One region of the Leeuwenhoekiella sp. NPDC079379 genome, then DNA from elsewhere that is predicted to be linked to it. Evidence: riboswitches for the same ligand, from Rfam matches in the RefSeq annotation. Region 1 holds a riboswitch; the other holds the start of a gene.
The links. A riboswitch is a leader RNA that binds a small molecule or an ion and turns the genes downstream of it on or off. The one in region 1 is predicted to bind S-adenosylmethionine.
Positions count from the first base shown of each region.

Region 2: linked by a shared signal. The riboswitch ahead of ACIGAM_RS12915 (Na+/H+ antiporter NhaC family protein) and the one ahead of ACIGAM_RS00855 (O-acetylhomoserine aminocarboxypropyltransferase/cysteine synthase family protein) in region 1 are both predicted to bind S-adenosylmethionine.

Region 1 covers NZ_JBITTU010000001.1:209,809-214,909, reverse strand. Annotated here, with positions in the region: gene ACIGAM_RS00865 (2-hydroxyacid dehydrogenase) at 1-186, opposite strand, end outside; gene metK (methionine adenosyltransferase) at 261-1,514, opposite strand; SAM riboswitch class I at 1,890-1,999, shown strand; gene ACIGAM_RS00855 (O-acetylhomoserine aminocarboxypropyltransferase/cysteine synthase family protein) at 2,112-3,389, shown strand; gene thrA (bifunctional aspartate kinase/homoserine dehydrogenase I) at 3,458-5,101, shown strand, end outside.
Region 2 covers NZ_JBITTU010000006.1:240,604-245,704, reverse strand. Annotated here, with positions in the region: gene ACIGAM_RS12925 (DUF4494 domain-containing protein) at 1-163, opposite strand, end outside; gene ACIGAM_RS12920 (DUF6642 family protein) at 382-981, shown strand; gene ACIGAM_RS12915 (Na+/H+ antiporter NhaC family protein) at 1,093-2,400, opposite strand; SAM-I-IV-variant riboswitch at 2,449-2,547, opposite strand; gene ACIGAM_RS12910 (nucleoside deaminase) at 2,781-3,251, shown strand; gene ACIGAM_RS12905 (cupin domain-containing protein) at 3,381-3,857, shown strand; gene ACIGAM_RS12900 (DUF4251 domain-containing protein) at 4,329-4,883, opposite strand; gene ACIGAM_RS12895 (formate/nitrite transporter family protein) at 4,924-5,101, opposite strand, start outside.

The sequences.
Region 1 (5,101 bases):
TATCGCTTTTAGATTAGGGTAATTTGCAAAACTTCCTTGTGGAGCTTTCCATGTAACAGCCATTATAACCTCATCACGATTTTCTACCGTCTCGGGAGTTACTACGTTGATTGAAGAATCGGCTTTTTTTAAAGCATCAATCCACGGCGTATAATTTTTATCGTTGCGTATAAGTAAGAGTGCCATTGTTTTTAAATCTAAAATTAAAAAATGCCATTCAGACTGAATGGCATTAGATATAGTTTGTGATGTATTTAAGTTTACAAGCCAAAAGCTTCTTTTACTTGATCTACATAATCAAGCTTTTCCCAGGTAAAGAGTTCAACTTCTTTAGTAACTCTACCGCTATATGGGCTTTCAAAAACCTTTGTCATAACCTGCGGATCTTTCCCCATATGACCATAAGCCGCAGTTTCTCTATAAATAGGATTGCGTAATTTTAAACGATCTTCAATTGCCGCAGGGCGCATATCAAATAGCTCACGTACTTTTGTGGCTATCTCACCGTTGCTCATAGCTACATTCTTAGTTCCGTAAGTGTCTACAAATATAGAAGTGGGCTCTACAACACCAATAGCATAAGATACCTGTACTAAAACCTCATCAGCTACACCTGCAGCCACTAAATTTTTAGCAATGTGTCGTGCAGCATAAGCCGCAGAACGGTCTACTTTACTGGGATCTTTACCAGAAAATGCACCACCACCGTGAGCACCTTTACCGCCATAGGTATCTACGATGATTTTACGCCCTGTAAGACCAGAATCTCCGTGAGGACCACCTATAACAAACTTCCCTGTTGGGTTAATATGGTAGGTGATCTCGTCATTAAATAGTTTAGCAATATCTTCTGTAAGACCTGCCTTTACGCGTGGGATTAAAATAGAAATCATATCATTTTTAATCTTAGCAAGCATTTTTTCATCTTCATCAAATTCGTCGTGCTGTGTAGAAACTACAATAGCAACGATTTTTTGAGGTATGTTGTCATCAGAATACTCAATAGTCACCTGTGCTTTAGCATCTGGTCGTAAATAGGTGATGTCTTTTTCTTCGCGGCGTAGTTTTGCCAACTCAATCATTATGCGGTGTGAGATGTCTAAAGCGAGAGGCATATAATTAGCCGTTTCTTTAGTCGCATACCCAAACATCATCCCTTGATCTCCCGCGCCTTGCTCTTCTTTAGAAGCTCGGTCTACACCTTGATTTATATCTTTAGATTGCTCGTGTATTAAAGAGATTACGCCACAACTATCTCCGCTAAACTGGTAAGCACCTTTAGTGTAGCCAATATCATTGATAACGCCTCTTGCAATATTTTGAACGTCTATATACGTATCGCTTTTTACTTCTCCGGCAAGTACAACCTGGCCGGTAGTCACAAGTGTTTCACAAGCTACTTTTGACTCGGGGTCAAAGGCTAGAAAATTGTCTAATAATGTATCGCTAATTTGATCAGCGATTTTATCCGGGTGTCCTTCAGACACGCTTTCTGAGGTAAATAAGTAAGCCATTCAAGCAATTTTTTCCCTAGTGGGTTTCAAATTTAAGAATTAACCAAAATTTAAAATTAGTTATCAATTTATACCTCTGGTGTTTCCACAGAGGATTATTCTTTAAGCTGAAAAAAGATTTGACAAATGCTTCTTAATGGTAGTGGTTACTGCCTTTAGCATTTTTTACACCGAAAAATCATTCAGTATAAGAGGTTGCAATCAGTCAAATCTTTCCTCTTTTGGGTGGCAAATGTATAAATTTAGAAGGTATTAAAAAACGGGAATCAAAATCTTATGAAAACTTTTCATTTTGTAAAATTAAACGTCCTTTACTTGCATATCTGTAAAAGGTTTTGCAATCTTTACACTCACAAAGTTCAAACACTTACTGAAATGTTATCAAGAAAGGCGGAGGGATAGACCCAATGAAGCCTTAGCAACCCTTCCTACGGGATGAAGGTGCTAAATTCTACAACAGTTTAATTACTGATGATAGATAACCTAACAAACTATTTGTTCATAAATAGTTTTTTCTTCATAACATTTTTCTTGTAATTGATGCCAGGGCGGCACTATTTGACTTTTGGTTTAATTTTTTAACTAAAAATGAGAAAAATGAGTACTCAAAAATTTTCAACACAAGCTTTACACGCCGGTCATGACACTACTACAAATGGTGGTACACGAGCTGTGCCTATTTACCAGACCAGCAGTTACGTTTTTAATGATTCTGATCATGCCGCAGGATTATTTAATCTATCGCAACCTGGTTTTATTTATACACGTTTAAATAATCCTACAAATGATGTTTTAGAGCAACGTCTTGCTGCATTAGAAGGTGGTATTGCAGCTGTCGTGACAGCCTCTGGAACTGCTGCGATTAACACAGCGTTGCTCACACTCTTAAAGCAAGGAGATCATATTGTAGCCTCGAGCAGTCTCTATGGAGGAACTTATAATTTATTGAGTGTTACGCTCCCCAGATTTGGTATAACAACCACATTTGTTAATCCTGATGAGGTTTCAAACTTTGATTCTGCTATACAAGATAACACACGTGCTATTTTTGTAGAATCTTTAGGAAATCCTAAGCTTGATGTTTTAGATCTAGAAGGAATTTCTGCTACTGCTAAAGAGCATAAAATACCTTTAATAGTAGATAATACCGTCGCTTCACCTGCACTTTTAAATCCTATTGCATACGGGGCAAATATTGTAATTCATTCTTTGACTAAATACATTAATGGTAACGGAACTTCTTTAGGTGGGGTTATTATCGATGCAGGTACTTTTGACTGGTCTAGCGGAAAATTCCCCGAGTTTACAGAGCCTTCTGCAGGTTATCACGGGTTAGTATATCACGATGTTTTAGGACCAGCAGCTTTTATTGCAAAAACGCGTATTGAAGGGTTACGAGATCACGGTGCTGCTTTGAGTCCGTTTAATGCCTTTCAAATTATTCAGGGATTAGAGACTTTAAAAGTCCGCATCAAACAACATAGTGAAAATGCATTGGAATTAGCAACCTGGTTAGAAGCACAACCTGAGGTAACCTGGGTTAACTATCCTGGTTTAGCGAGTAGTAAATACAATACTTTAGCAAAAAAATACCTGCCTCACGGTCAAAGTGGGATCGTGACTTTTGGTTTAAAAAGTGGTTTTGAAGGAGCGAAAACAGTTGCAGATAAAACGGAAATTTTTTCACTGCTGGCAAATATAGGAGATACTAAATCATTAATTATACACCCGGCAAGTACTACGCATCAGCAACTGCCAGATGCGGCTCAGGAAGCAACGGGAGTTACTAAAGATTTAATACGTCTTTCTGTAGGTCTTGAAGATGTTGAAGATTTAAAAGCTGATCTAAAAGCGGCATTCGCACAAATTAAATAAGCAGTTACTACATAAAATTACAAATCGCCTGTCTGGAGATAGGCGATTAATACTACAATTTACCCTAAATGGTACACAAACTTGAAATACTAAATTTCATAACGCAGTCAGGTTATCAATTAGATCTGCCATTAAGTTATGAGACATTTGGTCAAAAACTGGGGACAGCGCCGTTAATTTTAGTTAACCATGCACTTACCGGTAACTCGCACGTGAGTGGTGAAGACGGCTGGTGGAATGAAATTATAGGAGAGAATAAGTGTATAGATACAAATACGTATAGCATTCTTTCGTTTAATATTCCGGGGAATGGTTATGACGGATTCTTGATCGAGAACTATAAAGATTTTGTGGCTCAGGATGTGGCGCGTTCCTTTTTAGAAGGTCTTAAATTACTGAAGATTAAGGAACTTTTTGCTATTGTAGGAGGCTCACTGGGAGGCGGTATTGCCTGGGAGATGATTGCACTTCAGCCAGATATTACTAAGCATCTAATCCCCGTTGCATCAGACTGGAAGTCTACAGATTGGCTTATTGCTAACTGCCAGATTCAGGAACAAATATTAAAAAACTCTTCACAGCCAGTTCACGATGCGCGTATGCACGCGATGTTGTGCTATAGAACACCAGAGTCATTTAAGAATAAATTTCAGCGCAGCACAAATGAAGATCTTAAAATCTTTAATGTAGAAAGCTGGTTAGACCATCACGGACACAAGTTAAAAGACCGCTTTCAGGTAGCAGCATACCGGTTAATGAATCAGCTTCTAAAAACTATAGATGTAACTCGTGGTCGCGAAGGTTTTAATGAGATTTTAAGTAAGGTAGAGGCAAATATTCACATCATAGGAGTAGATTCTGATCTATTTTTTACACCTGCAGAAAACAGAGAAACGTATAAGCAGCTGGCGCAACATAAGAACAATGTAACCTATGGCGAGATTAATTCGGTACACGGTCACGATGCCTTTTTAATCGAATTTGAACAGCTTGAGCAATTGTTATATCCTGTATTTAGAGCAGATACCGCAAAGCTGAAAATTTTAAAATTTGGCGGAAAATCATTAGCAAATGGGAAAGGATTAGATACTGTTCTTGATATTATTCAATCTAAAGTAAATAATCACGAGCGCATAGCAGTGGTTCTTTCTGCACGAGGTGGTGCAACAGATGAGTTAGAAGCGCTACTTGAGGGAGCTGCTTCGGGCTTAGATATCCAACATAGATTTGATGCTTTTAAAACCTATCAACAACATAATTTTGATGTTGATTTGACTGAAGAATTTTCAGAATTAAAACGTCTTTTTGAAGGAGTAGCTTTACTGGGAGATTACAGCCGAAAAGTGAAAGATGAGGTCTTGTCCTTTGGAGAATTAATTTCAGTAAAAACAGTAACGCATCTTTTACAAAAACAAGGTGTTAAAGCGCACTTTGCAGATACCCGTAAACTTATAAAAACCAATGGGACTTTTGGCAATGCACAGCCTAATGATACCCGTTCAAAAGAACAGGTGGTAAAGCATTTTGCCAAGTATAATGGCGATACTGTAAATGTAGTTACCGGTTTTATCGCCAGTAATGAAGATAATCAAACGACCACCTTAGGTAGAAACGGGAGTAATTACACGGCTTCTTTACTAGCAAACTACCTTGATGCAGGCGAGTTGCAAAACTACACCCACGTAGATGGTATTTTTACCGCAAATCCTGAT
Region 2 (5,101 bases), on a different contig from region 1:
CACCTTCCATTAAATACGAAGCCATTTCTTCTGTAATTCGGCTTTCTGCTTCAGTGTACGAGATTGCATCTACTAAAAAAGGTTCGGTTTTAACCTTTTGCGTACCAGACGCTTCATCAAATTTTCTATATTTTACCTTGCATTCGTACCAGGTTGCACTCATAATATATTGTTTTTAGAGTTTCAAAAATAGGGTATAGGTCGTGGGTAATTTGACATAAAAACAGATAGATATTCACAATTTAAAAAGCAGTTATTTATTCCGCTAGCAGGTAGGCTATTACCTATTTTAAAAACTACAGTTGCTTTTATTTCCTTAGGTAATCCCTTTAAATCACACTACAGTCTTTAAATTTGCAGTTTACTATATACTATTTTAAAGTGCTGGAAAAAAGAACACAATTACCACAAAAGAACGATCTAGATCCAGAGAAATTTATTTATTGTCTCGAAGGGGTTGCTGATGTAGAACTAAATCAAATTACTGAAGCTCAAAAAAATCTCGAAGAGTTAGTGATTCAGTACGGTATAGCAAGTATATATCAAACTTGTGATACCATAGAAGGTCTTGAAGCGAGCCTAAATACTCTGGTTTTAGATGACCATTATTTTAAGGAATACGAGATCATCTATCTGGTGATGACCGGAGAAGCCAATAGTATTTGCTTGAACGACTATTATTATAGTTTTCAAGAAATAGCAGAACTTTTTGAAGGAAAGCTAAGAGGTAAAATCGTTCATTTTTCAAGTGCTAAAATACTGGACCTTGATGAAGAAGAAGCTCAATATTTTCTTGATATCACAAATGCAAAAGCGGTTTCTGGCTATGGCAATGCAGATGCCGGGTTGAGCAGTTCAAACCTTGATAAAGTCTTTTTTAATCTGTTTAATGAAGATGATGATATTTTTGAAGTGGTAGAACAATTACATCAAAAACACTACGCAGCCTGTAAACTATTAGATTTTAGAATGTATTACTAAGCTTTTCGGTAGCACTTAAATTTGTGAGAAAACGTGTTCTGCATTTCGACTCATAAATTTGAATCTATAAATAGATTTGCATTAAATACATATAGTAGATTCCATATCAAACTACTTTAGATTTGGCTTGCGCATTGGGTTCAACGTAATAAAGAGCACTGTGTACACCAGCAATAGAAGTAAATACCAGGTATTTCCCATTAAATCTAAATAATCAATCTTTCCGTTAGAAAAGCTTAAAATCATAAGAACCTGCGCGCCATAAGGCAATAATCCCTGAACAATACAGGCAAAAATATCTAAAATTGAAGCTGTTTTTTTATTGTCTAATTTGTACTCATCATTAATAGTTTTTGCAATAGGACCGGCGATAATGATAGAGACCGTATTGTTTGCAATAGCCATATTGATGGTGCTTACCAATGTAGCAATACCAAGTTCTGCAGTTTTTCTATTTTTTATAAGCTTTTTAATGCTTACCAGAATAAATTCAATTCCGCCATTACGAGCTACCAGAGCTGCAAGGCCACCGGTAAGTAAAGAGAGTAAGAAAATTTCGGTCATATTCGTAAAGCCCTCATAGGCAATTCTGGTAGATTCTAAAAGCGTGAAATCGCCGTAGCTAATTCCTAAAACACCTGCTGCAAGTACTCCTAAAAACAGCGTTACAAATACATTAAGTCCCAGAATAGAAAGTAAAATTACTAGAATATACGGTGTGATTTTTAGCACATCATAGTTGTAGCTAACAGCTGTTGCTGCACTAGCTGTAAGATCTGTACCTTGAAAAACTAAGATAGCTATTGTACCTAAAGCTGCAGGTACGGCAATTTTTATATTCTGTTTAAATTTATCACTCATTTTGGTTCCGAGTGATTGGGTCGCCGCAATAGTCGTATCTGAAATAACCGATAAGTTATCTCCAAACATACTACCGCCTAAAAGTGCACCACAAAGTATCGCCAGGTCTGCGCTGCTGTTTGCAGCAAAACCTACAACAATAGGAGCCAGGGCTACAATAGCGCCTACCGAAGTTCCCGTAGAGACAGATAAGAAACCTGCAATGATAAAAATACCCATATAGATGTATTCAATAGCAATGAAGTCTAAACCCATATTTACAATTGCATCTACACTGCCGGTTGCATTGGTAATAGCGGCAAAAGCACCTGCAAGTAGATAAATTAAGCACATTGTCAAGATTTTATCATCACCACAGCCTTTTAAAAGTGTTCTAATTTTAGCGTTAATAGATTGTCTAAATAGTATAAATGCCACAACAATCCCTACTATAACTGCGATAGGAGCAGGAAGTGCATAAAAGTCGTTTTGATAAATACCTACGCCAAGAAAGGTACCTACAAAGACAAATAATGGAATGAGTGCTGAGAATTTTGGGGTAATCTTAAGTTCTGCCATTTTATAATTTTACACTCAAAAAGGCAATAGCAGTAATTACATAGACGTATGCGTTAACAAGGTTTCCAAGTAATTGGCTTATCTATCTTAGCACCTTGCTCGTTATTGCAGGTTGCTATCTCCCTTATGAGATTCTGGATAATTAATTTAAGGGCGCAAAAGTACTCTAGCAATTATTATTCATCCTACTTTAAAAGTTAATATTTTTATAACGTGCGTATTCTGAATTTGTATTCCTAAACCGATGGGAGGGAAGTGGTATCTTTTTTAGATATGTTTTTTTTTGCGGAAAATATTAGAGTACTACTTGATTTCATCAGCAATTAAATATTCTTAAAAGCATCATAAACTCCTATATTTACAGCAAATACGAAAAGATAATGAGCAACGAAGAATTTATGTTAGAAGCTGTAAATGCGGCTTTAAAAGGAATGCAAAATAATGAAGGAGGACCCTTTGGCTGTGTGATTGTCAAAGACGGAAAAATTATAGGAAAAGGAAATAATAAAGTTACTTCTACAAATGATCCTACCGCACACGCCGAAGTTACGGCCATACGTGACGCGTGTAAAAATTTAAATTCGTTTCAACTCGATGGCTGTACGATTTATACTTCCTGCGAACCTTGCCCAATGTGCCTGGGAGCAATCTACTGGGCGAGACCTGAAAAAGTGTATTACGGAAGCAGTCAACAAGACGCAGCTAACATAGGCTTTGATGATGCGTTTATTTATAAGGAAATCCCTTTACCATACGAGAAGCGCAGCATCCCTTTTGAGCAATTGTCTCCCGAAGTCGCCATTAAACCTTTTCAGGAATGGACAAAAAAATTGGATAAGACGGAGTATTAGGCTTTAGCTAAACGTGTAATTAATAGTTAAAATAATTTTTAGACTAGTTCCTAAAAACAGTTACTTAGATATATAATACCATCATACTTATTGGTTAATTTATAAAGGCTTAAACAATAAATTTTTAAAATGAAAAAAATACTAGTTCTCCTTATTTCTATAGTTTCTTTAGGTGCATCTGCACAACATGCTGACTATACTGTATCTTCCTACTTAGATGAAGGTATTAAAGCTCCCAATACGCATTATCTGGGAGAAGCTTGGTTATCTAGAATCTTGCAAGAAGATGAAAATTTACCATATAATCTTGTTAAAGCTACATTTAAGGCAAATTCTACGTTAGACTGGCATAAACACAGTACTACACAGGTATTAATCGTTGTAGAGGGAATCGGGTATTATCAGGAAAAGGGCAAAGAACCTTATATAATGAAAACTGGTGATATTATTAAATGTCTAAAGGATACAGAACATTGGCACTCGTCTTCAAAAAATAACGATGTGACTTACTTAGCGCTTTACAGTGGTGAAACTCCCACCGAATGGACAGAAGTTGTAAGCAGGCAATATTATGATGCTGTTGCCGAAAAGCTGAAAGAAAATTAATTACCAACTTACAAAATTTAGAATCTTGAACGTATAAATCCAAAGCTCTGAAAATCGCGTATTTGAAAATTTCTTGGACTTCGTACAGAATACGCGAATTTTGAAAATTATAGTTTTTTCTATATAATGAGTTAGTAATCAATATGAATCGTATTTGTGATTTCTCGACTGTACTCAAAATGATATCAAGGTTGTTTTAATTTTTCTAATGCTTTAAAGATAGTATTAAGATTATTGAATTCTTTCACGATTGCATTCGTAATAACAGTTAGTTTAAAACAATCTATTAAATACAGCTAAAAGGAAAAACTAAGAAAAATGAGTTCTTAGCACTATTTCACTAATCAATATATTTGTTCTATAATTTACATTATGTAAAATAGAATTTATTGAAGCTTCTTTTTCAAGCAAGAGTTGCTTCACATTACTTTTTCAAGGAAATTATATTTTAGACCTAATATTCTATTAACCTTACTTCTTAGATCCCTCAGGTTTTAATTGATCTACAGTTCCGCGATAATGTATTGTTGTGCGTTGTGTACTTTGTACAGAAAGATCTGCAACCAGATTAGATCTTGGATTGAGTATAAAATCATAGCTTTCGGTTCCTTCAGTATCACGTGCCGAAAATGTGATTACATACATTCCTTTCTTAATTTCCTTTTCATAATCACGTATCAATCCGTTTACCGTTATTCCCGCATCTCGGGTATTATAAGCGCCACCCATACGGCGTTCACCAAAATAAGGTAGTCTTGCGTGAATGCTATCGCCATCAATCTTTACAAAATTGGGATTACCTATTAAACTTACCTGAGCAGAATTGTTACCGGGTCCTAATATATTACTGTTTAAAACAGCTTTTACAGCTGCAGTATTCATAGGCATTGCATAGGTCGCTTCAATCTGATATTCTTTTGCTTCAAGCCACGCATTTAAATCTGCGTTTGTAGTAGCATCAATATCTTTTGAGCTTCCGCAATTCACTAAAAAAAGACTAAGTACTATGAGGTAAATTGTTTTCATAATTTTTTCTATTAGTGTATCAAATTTCCTGCCTAACATTTTAGCTTACATTATTGACAAAAGCGCGGTATTTTAATAATGCCACAAAAAAGGCGCCGCCTATTGCGTTACCTATAAGTGCTGTACTCTGCACGCTTATATACTGCCCCAATGTGATTTCGGTACCACTAATATAGGCTGCAAAAACTTCAACATTACCTATAATACTATGATGCAAA